One region of the Bacillus sp. BSL6 genome, then DNA from elsewhere that is predicted to be linked to it. Evidence: riboswitches for the same ligand, from Rfam matches in the RefSeq annotation. Region 1 holds a riboswitch; each other region holds the start of a gene.
What was found. A riboswitch is a leader RNA that binds a small molecule or an ion and turns the genes downstream of it on or off. The one in region 1 is predicted to bind thiamine pyrophosphate.
Positions count from the first base shown of each region.

Region 2: linked by a shared signal. The riboswitch ahead of tenA (thiaminase II) and the one ahead of thiT (energy-coupled thiamine transporter ThiT) in region 1 are both predicted to bind thiamine pyrophosphate.
Region 3: linked by a shared signal. The riboswitch ahead of thiC (phosphomethylpyrimidine synthase ThiC) and the one ahead of thiT (energy-coupled thiamine transporter ThiT) in region 1 are both predicted to bind thiamine pyrophosphate.
Region 4: linked by a shared signal. The riboswitch ahead of thiM (hydroxyethylthiazole kinase) and the one ahead of thiT (energy-coupled thiamine transporter ThiT) in region 1 are both predicted to bind thiamine pyrophosphate.

Region 1 covers NZ_JAVGCW010000001.1:62,631-67,748, forward strand. Annotated here, with positions in the region: gene RCJ96_RS00400 (class D sortase) at 1-183, shown strand, start outside; gene RCJ96_RS00405 (response regulator transcription factor) at 223-912, shown strand; gene RCJ96_RS00410 (sensor histidine kinase) at 909-2,762, shown strand; gene thiT (energy-coupled thiamine transporter ThiT) at 2,972-3,640, opposite strand; TPP riboswitch at 3,725-3,826, opposite strand; gene RCJ96_RS00420 (FeoA family protein) at 4,021-4,248, shown strand; gene feoB (ferrous iron transport protein B) at 4,245-5,118, shown strand, end outside.
Region 2 covers NZ_JAVGCW010000004.1:79,006-84,123, reverse strand. Annotated here, with positions in the region: gene RCJ96_RS14470 (YVTN family beta-propeller repeat protein) at 57-2,000, shown strand; gene tenA (thiaminase II) at 2,753-3,442, opposite strand; TPP riboswitch at 3,566-3,671, opposite strand; gene ddlB (D-alanine--D-alanine ligase) at 3,744-4,658, opposite strand; gene pdxR (MocR-like pyridoxine biosynthesis transcription factor PdxR) at 4,826-5,118, opposite strand, start outside.
Region 3 covers NZ_JAVGCW010000006.1:97,618-102,735, reverse strand. Annotated here, with positions in the region: gene RCJ96_RS19600 (metal-binding protein) at 1-34, shown strand, start outside; gene RCJ96_RS19595 (DUF4870 domain-containing protein) at 99-416, opposite strand; gene lldP (L-lactate permease) at 714-2,372, shown strand; TPP riboswitch at 2,444-2,559, shown strand; gene thiC (phosphomethylpyrimidine synthase ThiC) at 2,672-4,432, shown strand; gene RCJ96_RS19580 (arsenic transporter) at 4,687-5,118, opposite strand, start outside.
Region 4 covers NZ_JAVGCW010000007.1:100,040-105,157, forward strand. Annotated here, with positions in the region: gene RCJ96_RS21440 (anaerobic C4-dicarboxylate transporter family protein) at 1-500, shown strand, start outside; gene thiE (thiamine phosphate synthase) at 616-1,275, opposite strand; gene thiM (hydroxyethylthiazole kinase) at 1,292-2,098, opposite strand; TPP riboswitch at 2,171-2,280, opposite strand; gene topB (DNA topoisomerase III) at 2,507-4,696, shown strand; gene RCJ96_RS21460 (YhgE/Pip family protein) at 4,737-5,118, opposite strand, start outside.

The DNA.
Region 1 (5,118 bases):
AATAAAACGTACACATATGAAATTCAAAAGAAGTGGATTACCCATGCGGATGATCGTACTGTTATTATAAAAAAAGAAGAACAGATATTAACACTGACGACTTGCTATCCATTTAATTATATAGGGGATGCACCGGATAGATATATTATCGAGGCGAAGTTAACTGCTAGTTATTCAAAGTGAAATTGTAGTTTCTCAAAGTGGGAGGGGGATACATAAGTTATGTCAAAAAATATTTTAATTGTTGAAGATGAAGACATATTACGCGAAATATTAAAAGATTATTTTTTAAGTGAGCAATATGTAGTGTTTGAAGCAAGGGACGGGAAAGAAGCTTTAGTTGTATTTGAGGAAGAAGAGGTTGATTTAGTTATTTTAGATATTATGTTGCCGGAACTTGATGGATGGTCCGTTTGCCGAAGAATCCGTAAAACATCCGAGGTTCCTATTATTATGCTAACGGCACGTGTTGATGAAGACGATACGTTACTTGGATTTGAACTTGGAGCAGATGACTATGTGACGAAGCCGTATAGTCCGCCAATTTTATTAGCAAGAGCGAAACGGTTGTTAGAAAGTAGAAAAGTAACAAAGAAACTTTTAGAGAATGAAGATGATACATTATCAATTCATGGCATCCACGTCCACTTTCCATCGCGTACTGTTACGGTAGATAGAACAGACATTAATTTAACACATACAGAATTTGAAATATTAGCGTATTTTATGAGAAATCAAGGGATTGTTTTAACAAGAGAGCAACTTATATCAAGAATTTGGGGATATGAATTTGCTGGTGACGACCGAACGGTTAACAGCCATATTCGTAATTTAAGAAATAAATTAGGAGAGAAAGCAAAGTACATTACAACTGTAGTACGAACGGGTTATAAATTTGAGGGGAATGTATGAGAAAAGGGATTGTACTAAAATTATTTACTCTCACAACAGCATTATGTATGTTAATTTTAGCGACAATATTTATTGGACAAACGATATTTTTTAAACAATATTATGCGAATCGAAAAGTGGAAGATATTAAAGTGAATTTAAATTCCTTTGAGAAAAATTATTTAAACTATGCAGGAAATACAGAAGAAATTAAGCGACTGGAGCAAGACTTTTTAAGAGAAAATAATACGTGGATTACGACATTAGATCAGAACGGGAATTTAAAGCATGCGGATGATTTTTATTTTGAGGTAACGATAGATCGTAAGCAACAGAAGAGTTTTGGACAACAAATATTCAAAATTCCTTTATACAATCTCATCAATATAGAAGAGATTGATAATAAGTCATCAACTCCGTTTTTAGGCCAAGAAATTTATTTTTCAGGAGTGAAAAAAGAAGAAAGTTTTATTCCATTCTCTTTTTCGCTAGGTAAGCAAAATTTGAATGGATTTAATAAACAGTTAGAAAAAGCATTTAATGAGAAAATGAGTAAATTAGATCAGGAGAAAAAGAAAGCAGCTGAGGAACAATTTGGTAAGGAAAAGAAGCCGGCAGTTCAGGAGCAAGCTGCCCAAGAACCAGATATTCACATAAGAGGGCGTGTTACGAAAGTTCAGCTTCCGGATGTAACAGGTCCTATAAATCCAATTTATAAAAATAGCATCTTTTTAGATAACATAAAAGAATTTCAAACGGATTTATTATTGAAAGAGAGCAAGCCCATACAATATGCAACACAAACAATGGACTATGAAAAAAATGATATTAAATATAAATTATTAATCAAACCAATAAAAGAAAAAGACGGATCCGTCACATATATATATGCAATGGCTTCTTTACAGCCTGTAGATGAAGCTGTACAAATGGTGCAAGATTACTACATTTACATCATTGCATTTGTAGTTGTTCTTATTTTTCTAGCTTCGTTCTATTACTCTAAGCAAATCGCAAAGCCGTTATTAAAAATAAATGATACGACGAAGAAAATAGCGCATTTAGATTTCACAGAACAAATACCGATTACTTCAAAAGATGAAATTGGTGATTTATCGAAAAATATTAATGTATTATCCAATAAACTCCATTCCCATATTGGACAGCTAGAACAAGATATTGAAAAGGAAAGAAAGTTAGAAAAGACGCGGAAAGAATTCATTTCTGGTGTTTCGCATGAACTAAAAACACCACTGAGTATTATGAAAAGCTGTATTTCTATTTTAAAAGATGGAGTAGCTGAGCATAAAAAAGAGTACTATTTTCAAGCGATGGAACGGGAAGTAGACAAAATGGATACTTTAATTTTGGATATGCTGGAGTTAGCTAAATTTGAGTCAGGCACATATAAAATGAAAAAGGATTCATTTTATATTGATACAGTAATGGAAGATATATGTGAAAACCTTTCTGTAGAAATAGAGAAAAAAGGACTTCGTGTTCATAAACATATAGGCCCATTTGAAGTAGTCGCAAATCAAGGCCGGATTGAACAAGTCATCGTGAACTTCATTACGAATGCGATACGTTATACACCAAATAAAGAAGATATTATTATTTCTACAATAGATGAGAAGGATCGTATAAAAGTATGTATTGAAAATAAAGGTACTCATATTGAAGAAGAGCAATTAGATAAAATTTGGGATCGTTTTTATCGCGTAGATGCAGCTCGCCAGCGTTCGCAAGGAGGAACAGGTCTTGGACTTGCCATTTCAAAGAATATTTTAGAACTACATGATGCTGAATATGGGGCAGAAAATACAGAAGATGGTGTGTTATTTTATTTCTATTTATCGAAAGAAGCGTAGACAATATGATCTACGCTTTTTTTTATTTATTTTCATATTATCTTTACCTAATCTTTATTTTTAATCAGTATAATTTGTTTAGAAAATGAGGTTATGTAAGGAGTCGATGAACCGTGCATAGCAATTGGCTAAGTATAATGGTATTTATTTTCTTTTGCGTATTTATTGTATTTTTAATTGATATTACGATATGAAAAAAAGAGCGCTCATTAAGCGCCCTTTTTGTTTGCATTTATTTGATAAGCATTGATGCTCTTGAATAAGCGTGGTGAAGTAAGAAATAAAAATATAAGTAAAACGGTACATAGAATATAGGAACCAATCATTGTACTACCATTTACGATTAATGAATATAGCACAGCTGATTGACCTTTCGGTGCATATTGTCCCCAGAAAATGATACCAGCAATAAAGTGACAGAAATAGCGAGCAAAGCTACCGATAAATGTAGCAAGGATAATATAACCAAGAACTTTCTTACCTTCGTTTTGTTTTGAAGAAGGTTTGTCTTTACGGCTACCTAAATTTGATTGTTCTAAGTTATTTTCATTAGACGTTAAAAGTGCTTTTTGAATTGGACGATAGAATAAGCCAGCAAATCCAATAAAAGCAAAGGCAATGAAGTACTCAATGAATGCTTGAACAGGTGTTAAAATGTAAGCATCTCCCACGACAATTTGTAATAGTCCCCAAACTAAACCACCTAAGAAAGCTGATTTAAAGCCCCAGCGGTAAGCAATAATAAAAATAGGAATCATAGCAAATGAAATGGAACCGCCTGTTGGAAGTTTAAGTGATAATGGTAAAATATCGATGATCATAGCGAAGGCTGCAAGAATAGCAGATTCGATCATCGCTTGTAAATTGGTGTTACGCATGTTGTCTCCCCCTAAATCCAAGTTGTACAAAAAAGAATAGATATCATAGGAGGATACGAAATACGTAAATAAAAGAGGTATGTATTTCGGACGTTTGCACAATCCCTGCGTTAGAATTAACTAACAGGTTCGAAGGGTCGGAACGAAGTGTTCCCTCTCAGCGGCATAGCTCCCCCTGTGATAACGAAATTCTTTATTTGCTACTGTTTATTGTAAGCGAAATGGATGAGAATGGCAAACGAATACAGTATGACAATGATTGAAATAGAATTGTAGCGAAATGTTAATAAATATGAAGCAAAAGGGTATAGTACAAGAGAAATAGAGTGTGCTATAATTTGTCTGAAAATAATTATCATTCTCTTCTGAGGGGGAAGGTTATGAGCTTAGTAGATATTAAAATCGGTGAGAAAGTGTTAGTAAAAAGCGTTCAGTCGTTAGATCAATTATTAAAGAGAAGACTGGCTGCTTTTGGTCTTTCGGAAGGAAGCGAACTTCGTATGAAGCAAAAAGCGATGTTCAAAGGTCCTTGTACATTGGAGTGTCGTGGACAGTTAATTAGCATTCGTCATTGTGACGCGAAAATGATAAAGGTGGAATTAGCGTGAATAAGGTAGCTTTGCTAGGGAATCCGAATACAGGGAAAACATCATTATTTAATGCACTTACTGGTTCTTATGAATATATAGGAAACTGGAGCGGTGTAACAGTAGAAAAGAAGGTTGGTAAATTAAAAGATAAGCAAGGAACATTGATTGATTTACCGGGTGTGTATGATTTGAATCCAGTTTCACGTGATGAAGGTGTTGTAACAAACTTTCTACTAACAGAAGAATTTCAGCATATGTTAAATATTGTGGATTCTTCGCAATTTGAACGAAATATGCATTTAACGTTGCAATTACTTGAATTTGGTAAGCCCGTTTCAATTGGTTTAAATATGATTGATGTGGCGAAGCAAAGAGGAATTGTAATTGATGTAAAACGATTATCAGAACTATTAGGTGTAACAGTCGTTCCTGTCGTTGCAAGAAGTGGCAAAGGTTGTGAAGAACTACTTGCGACTCTTAAAGAAAATGACAAAAACGAGAAAAAGCCATTCCTTATTTCATATGGTGTACAAATGGATGAAGGAATTGGAGAAGTAATTGCTCTTTTAGAGACAGTGAATTACGAGCATCCGAGATGGTTAGCGCTTCAATTTTTAAGCAATAACGAAGTAGTAGAAAAAGAAATGAAGGTATTACCAATCTATAAGGAACTCAAAGCCATTCGATCTCGCTTAGAAGAAAAACTTGATTGTACGTTGGAAGAGCATATTTATAAAACTCGTGAAGCGTATATTGAAAAGTTAAAAACAAATGTTATGAAGCATGAGAAAGAAGGAAAAATTCCTTTTTCAGAAAAAATTGATAGATTAATTACACATAAAATTTTAGGACTTCCAATCTTTTTAGCAGTTATGTTTTTTATTTTTC
Region 2 (5,118 bases), on a different contig from region 1:
TTGCTAATAATTTATCAAAACTTACTTAACATTTAATTTTTTAAAAGGAGGTATTTATGAGATATAATCGAAAATCTAATCCCAAAAATTCGTGTGATAAATTTCAGCAACCTTGTTTTATTTCTATATCTCCTTGTGATCAAAGTAATTGCTGTACACCTGTTTTTTTCTCGAATTCTCAACAACAAGAATTATTACTCTTAATTGACCAATTAAACCAAGGTATCCTTTCCTTCTTTACCACACCAAATCCGACAAATATACAAATACTCCAATCTGCATTACAGGCATTAAATGATTTATTAATTACAGTACAACCAAATACTCCAAATAGAAATTTAGTTATACGAACTATAAACCAATTAATTAATTCCTTACCTACTGCATCTCTTACTCAAATTTCAGCATTGTTTCAATTTTTATTTCAAAACTTATCTTCACTTATTAGTTGTTCAAATATATCGGATCCACTATTGCAGCAAACATTCAACTTAATTTTACAAGGAATCTTGAATAGTTCGCTATTAAGTAACATCGGGACACCGGGGCCGACTGGAGCCACTGGACCTAGAGGATTTCGTGGACCTAGAGGATTTCCTGGACCTAGAGGAGCTCAGGGTTCTCAAGGAATTCAGGGGCCCGAAGGACCGGAAGGACCTCAAGGTGTGCAAGGAATCCAGGGACCGGAAGGACCAGAAGGGCCTCAAGGAGCTCAGGGTTCTCAAGGAATTCAGGGGCCCGAAGGACCACCAGGACCTCAAGGACCTCAAGGCGTACAAGGAATTCAAGGACCACCAGGACCACCGGGACCGACTGGTTCAGGAACCGGAATGGGAATACCAGGACCACCGGGACCGACTGGACCTCAGGGTATACAAGGGATTCAAGGACCGGAGGGACCGGAAGGGCCCACTGGACCTCAGGGTATACAAGGAATTCAAGGTCTTGAAGGACCAGGAGGAGCCACTGGACCTCAGGGTGTGCAAGGAATTCAAGGACCCACTGGACCTCAAGGTGTGCAAGGAATTCAAGGGCCCGAAGGACCACCAGGACCTACTGGGGAATGTGAGTGTCCAACTGGACCTGCATGTAATTTCCTTGTATATGTTACAAACGCAGGAGCCATCGATGACCCTGCAGATGATACAGTATCAGTGATTAACACCGGAACAAATACTGTAGCCGCTACAATTACTGTAGATAATGCACCTCTTGAAGTAACAGTTTCACCCAATGGGGCTCGTGCTTATGTTACTAATATTTTTTCTGATACCGTTTCTGTTATTGATACTGCTACGAATACTGTTATTGCTACCATTCCTGTTGGAGCTGATCCAATTGGCGTAGCTGTTTCTCCAAATAACACAACTGTTTATGTTGGAAACCACGCGAGTAATGACGTTTCTGTTATTAATGCCGCTACTAACACGGTTATTGATACCATCCCTGTTGGTATCGCTCCGCAAGGAATCACTGTTTCTCCAAATGGAGCCCTTGCATATGTTGCAAACGAATTAAGCAACACAATTTCTGTTATTAATACTGCTACAAACACGGTTATCGCTACCATCCCCGTTGGTATTCGTCCTAGAATAATCGTGTTCACACTAGATGGCACTCGTGCGTATGTCACCAATCAAAACAGCAATACTGTTTCTGTTATTAACACCGCTACCAATGCAGTTATTGCTACAATTAACGTAGGTACAGAACCTGTTGGTATAGATATTACACCGGGTGGAAATCTTATTTACGTTGTAAATAAAGTGAGCAATAATGTATCGGTAATAGATGTGGCGACAAATGCTGTGATTGATACAATTTCTGTTGGTTTATCCCCTGATCAAGTAACCATCATACCTGATGGCACTCTTGCATATGTTACAAATCAAGCTAGTAATACTGTTTCCGCTATTGATATTGCTACGAATACTGTTATCACTAATGTCCCAGTAGGTATCGCTCCAACCGGAATAGCTACTGGAACTATTTGTGAATAAAATAAAGAAAAGAAATTCACAGATAGTTTTTATTAATATCAATAGTATGTGATATTCTTTCTTTAACTACGTTCAAACAACCAGAATAAGCCTCTATATTTTGTCAATATTCCCTTCTGTTTTATCTCAAAGAACCTGCCGAGCAGCTAGCTGTTGTTAGCTGCTCTTTTTCAATAAATTTCAAATTGTAATGAGCTTTATTTCCTGCATTCTTTTCTTTGTATATCAGCTTCCTTGCTTTCCTCTGCTCTAAAACCAAAATAGAGTAATCCGCAAGTAACAAACGAGGGACTAAGATTATACATAATACCAATATCCTTATCCGGTGTGCACGTTTTTTCGCGGTTGTTCTTCTACAACACGTACATTGACATACATAAAGGTCATTCTTTAGTTCAGGATTCTTTTCCATAATCGCTTTAACTTCATTAAATAATGTATTGTAATCCTCATCACGATATTGAAACTGAGCTTGCATGAGTTTGAGTGCACTTCCGCCTCCAAGCGTAACTTTGTTTCTGCTATACTTCTCTCAATTCTTGTTGAAGTGAATCCTTTTCATCAAGAACGCCAATAACCTTTATAAAAGTTAAAAGTAATTACAATATAAAGCACTCCTTTATATCTGTAATGTCATACATTAGAGATATTAAATATGTATTATGTGTTTTATTTATGATTTTTACAATAATTTTACAAAAACCTAAAAAAGAGGTATTGCCCATACATACGTATAGCAATACCTCTTTTCTTTATCCTATTACATCTTTTACTTCTGTATCTACCGGCCACTTTTCTAAAGTATAAGCCATTTCCCAAAATGAATATTCATATTGACTACTTATAATAAAATGCTGTTTCATACGCTTACGATCAGACTCTGTCACCTTTTCAGCTATTGCATCTAATCGTGTAATTTGCTCTTCAACTAATGTTCGGAACCAATCAGATCCATAAGCAGAAATCCATTCGTTATAAATCGGCTCTTCTGGCTGACACTCTTTTAAACGCTCACCAATTTCATAATACAGCCAATAGCAAGGTAAAATTGCTGCAATAATATCGCCTAAATGTCCTTCATACGCAGCACGATACATATGTGAAGTATATGCATATGCAGTTGGAGCAGGGATAAAATTATCTTTTTCTTCTTGTGTAATCCCTAGTTTCTTCGCAAAGTTCTCATGTAAAGATAATTCCGCCTCATATGTATTTTGAGCATGATGTGCCATGCGAGCAGTCGTTTCTAATTCAAGCGCTTTTGCAGCTCCTAATGTTTGTACTCTAGCGAAGTGACTCAAATAATATGAATCTTGAAGCACGTAATAGCGAAAATTAGCTAAATCTAACGTTCCTTCACCGAGTTTTTTTACAAAAGGATGATGAAAACTAGCTTCCCAAATTGAATCTACTTCTTTACGTAATGATTGTGAAAAAGTCATTTGATTCCCTCCAATAATCCATTTCATATAAGTATTTATCCACAGCAATTAACGCTTTATAATAAAAAAACTTTCTTTACAGGCGTAAAGAAAGTGAAATTGACAGTATTTATACATGAAATAGCAATGTCTTTCCCACTTCCCTACGCTGGCATTAACCAGATCAGGTACTAAGAGTCTCAAATTCCAATTTGATCTCAGCCTATAATAGGCCCCCCTAGTGGATAAATATTTTATTTTCGTATCTTATTTATCATAACATACTTCTTGTTACTGTCAAAAGTATTCATAATGCCGCTACTTAAAATCCTTCTTCTTTTCTTACTCTTAATGAAGTTTCAATAATCATATCTAATAGTTTACTATAATGAATTCCCGCTGCATCTGCACTTTTTGGTAGTAAACTTGCTTGTGTCATCCCTGGTAATGTATTAACCTCCATTACATATGGAATACCGTCCTTCACCATCATATCAACCCTTGCATAAACACTACATTTTAATGCTTTATAGCAAGCCAGCGACGCTTTGTTTACACGTTCCTTAAGTTCGGCTGGAAGTTCGATAACTTCTTCAATAGTACCTGCATCATCATATTTCGCATTGTAATCAAAGAACTCAGCCGCATGTCGAATTGAAATGATAGGTAACTGTTTTCCATCAAAAATGGAACATGTAATCTCATCACCTTTAATATACTTTTCTATTACTACTTCAGAATCCCATTCGAACACAGTTTCCAGCATTGAAATTAGTTCGTCTTTATCATAGACAATCTTTACCCCAACACTCGAACCACCAGAGTTTGGTTTTACCACTAATGGAAATCCTAACTTATCTAATTCATCAAGATTTAGATCCTCCATTTTTGTAAGTTCAATCCAATCTGGTGTTTCTATTCCTTCATAACGTAAAATCTTTTTTGACATGTTTTTGTCCATACATATACCGCTAGATAACATATTGCTCCCGCTATAAGGAATACCTAAACTTTCAAGCGTTCCTTGAACTGTCCCATCTTCTCCGTATTTTCCGTGTAATGCGAGCAATGCAAAATCAATGTCTTTCGCTTTTTCGATTAAATCCATTTTTTCATTTAATGTAATTGGTACAATTTCATATTTATTTTTATCTAAATTTGCAATCATTTCATTTCCAGTCATAATGGATACTTGTTTTTCAGAGGATACTCCTCCCATAATAACGCCAATTCTCATTTCCTCAACTCCTAATTTCGTTTTTTATCCCGCATTAACGGGCAGTAAGACCCCCACCTCAAAATGCAGCGGAAGCAATGCAGTTAGGTGGGGGATCAACTGCCCGTAAAAGCCCGATTGGTGAGGGCTAATAATCAGTGGGGGATGCCCCCCCACTGATTAAAGTTTCACTTTATTGTATCACCGATTATTTTGATTCCCCGAACTATTTCTTCTTCTTTCAAACGTGAAAATCCTAATCGAAACGTGTTCGCTCCTCCTCCATCAGAATAAAACACATCTCCAGGAGAAAAAGTAACCCCTTGCTCATAACACTTTTGCAAAAGTGTACGGGCATGAATTTTTTCTTCTAACTCTATAAATAAATGAAGTCCACCATCACCGGTCATTCTTTGAAACGGAATGTACTCGTTACACGCCCCAACAGCTAACTCATATTTTTTCTTATAAACAGACCTTG
Region 3 (5,118 bases), on a different contig from region 1:
AATGATGAGAAAAAAGAAGAAACGCAGAAGATAAAAAAAACCGTCCCAAAAAGTATTTTGGGACGGTTTTTTCTTATTAATCAAACGTTTGTTTAAAATTAAGCTTTCAGTACTTTTATACCTTTCACGATGTTCCAAATGAAGTAGTATAAGCTAATGATTCCGCAAATACATAAGACAATCATTGTACCGATGCCCAGTGTTACATCCGGTTGATCAGATCCAAGACCCATAACTCCTAAAATAATCATGCCAATGAATGTAGCAATACTTGGGATAATGTGTGTCCATAGAGCACGTTTTGCATGTGGTTTCGTTTCCGCGTCTCCCACAATCCACACAATAATCGGGAATAAGATAGGGGCAAATAATACACTAAAGTATGATAAAGCTGCTAATATTTTGTTTCCGTTCATATATATCACCTCATAAATAATATCCGTTGTTATACCTTTATTATGCAGGAAAGGTAGCGAGCTTGCTATCGATGAACATTACAAGAACGTGACGATTTTGTAAGATTTTTTCGTTAAATGATAAAATTTTCAAAAAAATCTTTTTAAATGGAAATTGTTATGGTACAGTATAAATGAAAGTTATTGAAAACGTTTTCTTAAACGTTTTTTTATTTTTAGACTTAAAGGTATGATGACCTGATAGTCTATTGATGAGGTTATTCTATTTAAAAGGGGATTCTTTAGGGGGAGAGAATAATGAACACATGGACACAAGTTTATGATCCGTTCGGAAACATTTGGATTTCGGCAGCGGTCGCACTTATTCCGATTATCTTTTTTTTCTTAGCTTTAGCAGTTTTCCGCATGAAGGGGTATGTGGCAGGATTTATTACAGTTGTACTGACAATTTTAGTGGCGTTATTCGCTTATAAGATGCCGTTCACGATGGCAATGGCAGCGACCGGATATGGTTTCTTATACGGATTATGGCCAATTGCTTGGATTATCATTATGTCGGTATTTTTATATAAAATTTCTGTGAAAACAGGTCAATTCGATGTAATTCGTGCATCTGTATTGTCCATTACGAATGACCATCGTTTACTCGTTATTTTAATCGGTTTTTCATTCGGAGCATTTTTAGAAGGGGCAGCAGGATTTGGTGCACCAGTCGCGATTACGGCAGCACTTCTTGCGGGTCTTGGGTTAAATCCTTTATATGCAGCGGGTCTTTGTTTAATTGCAAATACAGCACCAGTCGCTTTTGGAGCGATGGGAATTCCAATTACAGTTGCTGGACAAGTAACAGGTATTGATCCACATAAAATTGGACAAATGGCTGGACATCAATTACCGTTTTTATCATTATTTGTTCCGTTCTTTATCGTATTTTTAATGGACGGATTAAAAGGGGTAAGACAAACATGGCCTGCTTTACTTGTAGCGGGTAGTTCGTTTGCCATTACGCAGTTCATTACAGCGACATTCTTAGGGCCAGAACTTCCGGATATTACGTCGGCACTTGTAAGTTTAGTTAGTTTAGCGCTGTTCTTAAAAGTATGGCAACCGAAAGAAATTTATCAATCTGGGCAAGCAAATAGAGAAGCAGCTGCAACAACAGCGGCATCGATGCCGAAATTAACGTTAGGAAAAGTAGTAAAGGCATGGTCTCCATTTATCGTATTAACGGTTATGGTAGTCATTTGGAGTCAAAGTTTCTTTAAAGCATTATTTGCTCCAGGAGGCGCGTTAGAAAGTCTTGTATTTAAGTTTGAAATTCCAGGCTTGCACAATTTAGTAATGAAAGCAGAGCCTATTGTAAATAAAGCGACGCCTTACGAGGCAATTTTGAAGTTCGATGTATTATCAGCAACGGGAACAGCAATTTTAATTGCTTGTCTCATTTCCATGTTTATTTTGAAAATGAGTGTAAATGATGCAGTGGTAACATTTAAAGAAACTTTAAGTGAATTAAAAATGCCAATTCTATCTATTGGATTTGTATTAGGATTTGCATTTATTGCAAACTATTCTGGGCTATCTTCTACACTAGCATTAGCACTAGCAGGAACTGGCGGACTATTCCCGTTCTTCTCACCATTCTTAGGATGGATCGGTGTATTCTTAACAGGATCTGATACGTCAGCGAATGCATTATTTTCAAATTTACAAGCAATTACAGCGCAGCAAGTCGGTGTATCTGAAGTACTTCTCGTTGCAGCGAATACAACGGGCGGTGTAACCGGAAAAATGATTTCTCCGCAATCAATTGCCATTGCTTGTGCAGCAGTTGGACTTGCTGGAAAAGAATCAGATTTATTCCGGTTTACAGTGAAGCATAGTTTGTTCTTCGTAATAATTGTGGGGATTATGACTTATGTTCAGGCCTATTATTTAACTTGGATGATTCCGTAAAGAGCGAGAGAAATAAACTTTGCATTTTTCAGATTATCGTGTATGATGAGAAAGTATTGAAAATTAAATCAGTGATAAACTAGGGGTGCCTAACGTATGCGTAGGCTGAGAGAGAAGCGCGTGAACTTCTTAACCCTTTGGACCTGATCTGGCTCGTACCAGCGTAGGGAAGTTAACGGCTTTACATAATGATGTCTTTATGAGCCAGGTCCTTATTTTTTTATGGACCTGGCTCTTTTTATTTTGGCATACGCTGGCCATATCTCGTCCTTGTCACGTACAGGGGGGCAACAAAGGTTATGAAACAGTCTGTTTCAGCTGAGCAAATTGAATTGAAATCGAGTTTACCAGGAAGTAAGAAAGTGTATGTGGATGGACCACGAGAAGGTATGAAAGTACCGATGCGTGAGATTGAACAAAGCGATACAAATGGCGTCCCGAATCCGCCAATTCGTGTGTATGATACAAGCGGTCCTTACACAGATCCTGCGTATAAAGTCGAGTTAGAGAAGGGGTTGCAGGCGCCGCGCCACTCTTGGATCCTAGAGCGCGGAGATGTAGAGGCATACGAAGGACGCGAAGTAAAACCAGAGGATGACGGTGTGAAGGTGGCTTCGAAACATACACCTGTTTTCCCGCAAATGGATCGCAAACCGCTTAGAGCGAAGCAAGGTGCAAATGTTACGCAAATGCATTATGCACGTAATGGCATCATTACGTCTGAGATGGAATATGTTGCGATTCGTGAAGGAGTAGACCCGGAGTTTGTTCGTAAGGAAATTGCGGAAGGTCGCGCTATTTTACCAGCAAATATTAACCATCCGGAAGCAGAGCCGATGATTATTGGACGTAATTTCCACGTGAAGGTGAATGCAAATATCGGAAACTCTGCTGTATCTTCTTCTATCGCGGAAGAAGTAGAGAAGATGACATGGGCTACTCGCTGGGGTGCAGATACGATTATGGATTTATCTACAGGTAAAAACATTCATACGACGCGCGAGTGGATTATTCGTAATGCGCCTGTACCAGTTGGAACTGTACCGATCTATCAAGCTCTTGAAAAAGTAAACGGAATTGCAGAAGATTTAACGTGGGAAGTGTATCGTGATACGTTAATTGAGCAAGCGGAGCAAGGCGTAGATTACTTTACAATTCACGCTGGCGTATTACTTCGTTACATTCCGATTACTGCAAAGCGTACGACAGGTATCGTTTCGCGCGGTGGTTCAATTATGGCGCAGTGGTGTTTATACCATCATAAAGAAAACTTCCTATACACTCATTTTGAAGAGATTTGTGAAATTATGAAGCAGTATGATGTTTCGTTCTCTCTTGGAGATGGATTACGTCCAGGTTCGATTGCAGATGCAAATGACGAAGCGCAGTTCTCTGAGCTTGAAACACTTGGTGAATTAACGAAGATTGCTTGGAAACATGATGTGCAAGTTATGATTGAAGGGCCTGGGCATGTACCGATGCATTTAATTAAAGAAAATATGGAGAAAGAGCTTGATATTTGCCAGGGCGCACCATTCTATACACTTGGACCGTTAACGACAGATATTGCACCAGGTTATGACCATATTACATCCGCAATTGGAGCTGCGATGATTGGCTGGTTTGGAACGGCGATGCTTTGTTATGTAACGCCGAAAGAACATTTAGGTTTACCGAATAAAGATGATGTACGCGAAGGTGTTATTACGTACAAAATCGCTGCGCATGCAGCTGATCTAGCGAAAGGGCACAAAACGGCTCATCAGCGTGATGATGCACTTTCAAAAGCTCGTTTTGAATTCCGTTGGCGCGATCAATTTAATTTATCTTTAGATCCTGAACGCGCGATGGAGTATCACGATGAAACGTTGCCAGCAGAAGGTGCGAAAACGGCTCATTTCTGTTCCATGTGTGGACCGAAGTTTTGTAGTATGAGAATTTCACATGATATTCGTGAATACGCAAAAGAAAATGATTTAGAAACGACAGAAGCAATTGAAAAAGGAATGAAAGAGAAAGCGAAAGAATTTAAAGAAACTGGTAGTCATTTATACCAATAACACGTTACACCTCTTTACTTGATTGATCACACTGTAGTACCTAACTTAAATATAGAAGAAGCCCGCTTTGCTAAGACGGTAGCAAAGTGGGCTTCTGTTGTTTATCCCGCTATTTGTGGGCAGTAAGACCCCCACCTCAAAATTCAGCGGAAGCAAAGAAGTTAGGTGGGGGGCAACTGCCCGTAAAAGCCCGATTGGTTAGGGCTGATAATCAGTGGTGGATGTACAAAACCCCCACTGATTAAAGTTTCACTTTATAAGGCGAAGAAGAGATGTACCCAATAGAATAAGAGGAATAATGTAACGACTGTTGTGAGTGGAATAACGATAAGGGATACACTTAAATAGTCTTTCCATTTTACTTTAATTTTGTTTTGTTTCAGGATATACATCCAAATGAGAGAAGCTAGCGTACCGATTGGTAATAATAGTGAACCGATGTCACTACCAATGATATTTGCGAGATAGATAGTTTTTAATGTGACTGGATCTAATCCCATTTCTGTTAACGTAATGGTACCAATCATAAGTGCAGGGTGATTATTGAAGACATTGGAGAGGAGAGAAACGAGTCCACCCATTGCAAAGCTAGCATAAAGCAGATGTTGACTTACAACTGGTTCAAGCCATTGGACAAGCGCTGCTGTTAATCCTGCGTTGTGGAGCCCGTAAATAATGACATACAT
Region 4 (5,118 bases), on a different contig from region 1:
CGATCGCAGCTCTTATTATTATTTTCTGTAAACCAAATGTAGAAAGCATCGTGTCTGGTAACGTCTTTAAAGCGGGGGCAACAGCAGTTGTTGCTATTTTCGGTATCGCTTGGATGGGAGATACTTTCTTTAACGGAAACTTAAATATGATTCAGGGATCAATTCAGCATCTAGTAACAAGTGCGCCATGGCTATTTGCCATCGCATTATTCATTCTATCTATTTTACTATATAGCCAAGCCGCAACAGTACGTGCTTTAATGCCTCTTGGATTATCACTCGGTATTCCACCAGCACTACTGATCGCGATGTTCCCTGCAGTAAATGGATATTTCTTCATTCCAAACTACGGAACAATCGTTGCTGCCATTAACTTTGATCGTACTGGCACAACTGGCATTGGTAAATATGTTTTAAATCATAGCTTTATGATTCCAGGCCTAATCGCAACATTCACTTCTATCGGAATTGGAATGCTCTTAATTTCAATTATGTTTTAAAGAAAAAGCACAAACCTACAAATTTAAAGGGTTTGTGCTTTTTTAATCAAACGTTTGTTTAAATATTTTTATCTGTCCATTCTGTTCTTTACTATTTTTGTGAAGTTCCCTTTTCCTACAAACTCCTACTTACTTCCTCTACTAATTTCTTCGTACTTTCATAGGCAGATTCCGCTAAACTAATCGCAGAGATAACGGAAACACCATCCGCACCTGCTTCTATAACCGAAGCTGTATTTTCAATTGAAATGCCACCAATCCCAACAATCGGTATTGTAATTCCTTGTTCTCTAAAATGAGCTAAACCTTTCGTTCCTTGCACCGCTTTCGTATCCTTTTTCGTACTCGTCGGAAAAATTGGGCCAACTCCTAAATAATCAGCTCCGTTTTTAATTGCCCAGCGTGCTTCTTCAATTGTATGGGTAGATACACCAACAATTTTATCCCCCATTTTTTCACGAACAGAAGTAATTCCTTCATCATCTTGTCCAACATGCACGCCATCTGCATCTAACTCGAGAGCTAGTTCCACATCATCATTTACGATGAATGGTACACCGTATTCCTTACAAATTGCTTGTAATTCTTTTGCGAAACAAATACGTTCTTCTCCCGTTAAAGCCCCTTCTCCCTTTTCACGAAATTGAAAAATTGTTATACCACCTTCAAGTGCCTCTCTCAATACTTGCAGTGGATCCTTCGTACAATTGTTACTTCCCATAATAAAATATACTGATAATAACTTAGACATTTCTGCCTTTGAAATACGTGACATTTATTTTCCCTCCTTACTATATAACCTCAATCTTCCCATACTTTTCTATATCACCCGAAGTCGTATTGGCTAACTGATTTAAAAATTCAATTTGGAAACTACCAGGTCCTTTTTCTACTGTCTTAGCAGCTGCTAGTTCCGCGGCTACACCATAAAACGTTAATGCCGCTAATGCAGCCTTTACATAATCCTTTTCTACCGCTACAAATGCTCCTATTACAGAAGTTAGTAAACAACCAGTTCCCGTAATTTTCGTTAAAATAGAGTGACCATTTCGAATAACAATAGTTCGCTCTCCATCTGTAACAACATCTTCTTTTCCAGTAATCACCGCAACTGTATTTAGTTCATCTGCTGCCTGCTTTGCAATACTTACGACATTACCATTTCCAGCACCAGCGTCTACCCCTTTAATTTCCCATTTTTCATTAATAACGTTCGCTATTTCAGCTGCATTTCCGCGAATAATTGCTAATTCGATTTCAGCCGGAATATGTCTCGCAACTTCTGTTCGATACGAAGTTGCCCCTGCGCCAACCGGATCAAACAGTACCGGTACATCATTCCTATTAGCCGACTTACCAGCAAGTAACATCGCTTCTACCTCGTCAGGACGAAGTGTCCCCATATTTAATACTAACGCCCCAGCAATGCTAGCCATTTCTGCTACTTCTTCTTTTGCATACGCCATTACAGGGGATGCCCCTAATGCTAATAAACCGTTAGCTGTAAAATTTGTTACAACAACATTTGTAATATTATGAACGAGCGGATTAGATTCTCTCACCAAATCCACTACTTTGCTAATTTCTTTCGTATTCATCCTTCTCATCTCCTAACTATAGTGATGGGAGATACACAAAAAGGCACTTTGCGCGTACGCAAAGTGCCTGAACATGTGCTTTTACACTCTCCCTACGCTGGCATTATCCAACAGGTTCAAATGGTCAATGACGGAATAGTCATACTCTCAGTTTGCATCCACAAACTCCCATGTGCTTATTATTCATCTACTTCAAAGTCTACTCTTATTCTACTAAAATAACAAGTTCTTTACTTTTCTATTTAATATGGAAGCAACCTATATAACAATAAGCATAATAAAATGAAACTTTAATCAGTAGAGACTTTGTTCATTCCACTAAAAACCGTTCAAATATGGAGCGAAACTGAATCTCAAGAAGATGTATGCTATAGTTAACGTATGGAAATTTGAAAGGATGTTTTTAATATGGCAAAAAGCGTTGTAATCGCTGAAAAACCTTCCGTTGCACGAGATATTGCGCGTGTACTGAAGTGTGATAAAAAAGGAAATGGCTACCTTGAAGGTAGTAAATATATTGTAACTTGGGCTTTAGGTCATCTTGTTACATTAGCTGATCCAGAAAGCTATGATGTGAAATATAAAAAGTGGAATTTAGAAGATTTACCGATGCTACCTGAGCGTTTGAAATTAACTGTTATTAAACAAACAGGGAAACAATTTAACGCTGTAAAAAGTCAGCTTCTTAGAAAAGATGTAAATGAAATTATTGTAGCGACAGACGCTGGACGTGAAGGGGAATTAGTTGCTCGTTGGATTATTGATAAGGTTCGAATTAACAAACCAATTAAACGTCTATGGATTTCATCTGTTACTGATAAAGCAATTAAAGATGGTTTCGCAAATTTAAAACCAGGTAAAGCATATGACAATTTATACGCTTCAGCTGTCGCACGTTCAGAAGCTGACTGGTATATCGGTCTTAACGCGACTCGCGCTTTAACGACTCGCTTTAATGCCCAGCTTAACTGTGGCCGTGTGCAAACACCTACTGTTGCTATGATCGCTAATCGTGAAGATGAAATAAAGAACTTCAAAGCTCAAACTTACTACGGCATTGAAGCTCAAACAACAAATCAATTAAAACTAACGTGGCAAGATGCAAATGGCAATAGCCGCAGTTTTAATAAAGAAAAAATTGATGGTATTGTAAAAGGTTTAGATAAACATAATGCTACTGTTTTAGAAATTGATAAAAAACAGAAGAAGTCATTCTCTCCTGGTCTTTACGATTTAACTGAATTGCAACGTGATGCCAATAAAAAGTTCGGTTACTCTGCGAAAGAAACATTGAATATTATGCAGAAATTGTATGAGCAACATAAAGTGCTAACATACCCTCGTACAGATTCGCGTTACATTTCATCTGATATCGTTGGAACACTTCCAGAACGTCTAAAGGCGTGCGGCGTTGGGGAATATCGTCCTTTAGCACATAAAGTATTACAAAAGCCTATCAAGGCTAATAAATCATTTGTTGATGATAGTAAAGTAAGCGATCACCACGCAATTATTCCGACAGAAGGATACGTTAACTTCTCAGCCTTCACAGATAAAGAACGTAAAATTTATGATTTAGTTGTCAAACGTTTCTTAGCTGTTTTATTCCCGGCATTCGAATACGAACAACTAACGTTACGCACAAAAGTCGGCAATGAAACGTTCATTGCACGCGGAAAAACAATTTTACATGCCGGTTGGAAGGAAGTATATGAAAATCGCTTTGAAGATGATGATGTAACTGATGACGTAAAAGAGCAGCTTTTACCTCGCATCGAAAAAGGCGATACATTAACTGTAAAGTTAATTATGCAAACATCAGGTCAAACGAAAGCACCTGCACGTTTTAACGAAGCAACTTTACTTTCAGCAATGGAAAATCCTACAAAATATATGGATACGCAAAATAAGCAACTTGCTGATACATTAAAATCAACTGGTGGATTAGGTACTGTAGCAACGCGTGCTGATATTATCGACAAGCTATTCAATTCATTCTTAATTGAAAAACGCGGTAAAGATATTCACATTACTTCAAAAGGCCGTCAGTTACTTGATTTAGTACCAGAAGAGTTAAAATCACCTACACTAACTGGTGAGTGGGAACAAAAGCTAGAGGCAATTGCAAAGGGTAAACTAAAAAAAGAAGTATTCATTTCCGAAATGAAGAACTATACGAAAGAAATTGTTTCTGAAATTAAATCGAGTGATAAAAAATATAAACATGACAACATTTCAACGAAGTCTTGTCCAGATTGCGGTAAACCAATGCTAGAGGTAAACGGCAAAAAAGGAAAAATGCTCGTTTGCCAAGACCGTGAATGTGGTCATCGTAAAAATGTATCTCGTACAACAAACGCTCGTTGCCCTCAGTGTAAGAAGAAGTTAGAATTACGTGGTGAAGGTGCAGGACAAATCTTTGCATGTAAATGTGGCTATCGCGAGAAATTATCCACATTCCAAGAAAGACGTAAAAAGGAATCTGGAAACAAAGCTGATAAGCGTGACGTTCAAAAATATATGAAACAGCAGAAAAAAGAAGAAGAACCATTAAATAACCCATTCGCAGAAGCATTAAAGAAATTAAAATTTGATTAAACAAAAAGGTTCCTACCTCTAGCGGTAGGAACCTTTTATGTTAGTGAATGATTTTACTTCCTTTTGCATTCTCAACGAATTTTTCACTTGATTTGTTAATTGGTGTTTTCAGTAATAACGCAGCAACAATCATAACTACTACGAAAGCACTTAACACAAGTAAATCTCGCGTTACAATATCCCATAGCATTCCGCCTACTGTTTCACGAATTGCACTAATTGCGTATGTGAACGGTAAGAACGGATAAATCGCTTGGAAGAACGCCGGTGTCATTTGAATTGGGAATGTTCCGCCCGATCCTGCTACTTGCAGTACAAGTAAAATGATCGCCATCGATTTCCCTACGTTTCCGAAAATAGAAACGAGTGAGTACACGATACAAACAAATACTCCACCTATAAATAAACTAAATAATACAAAC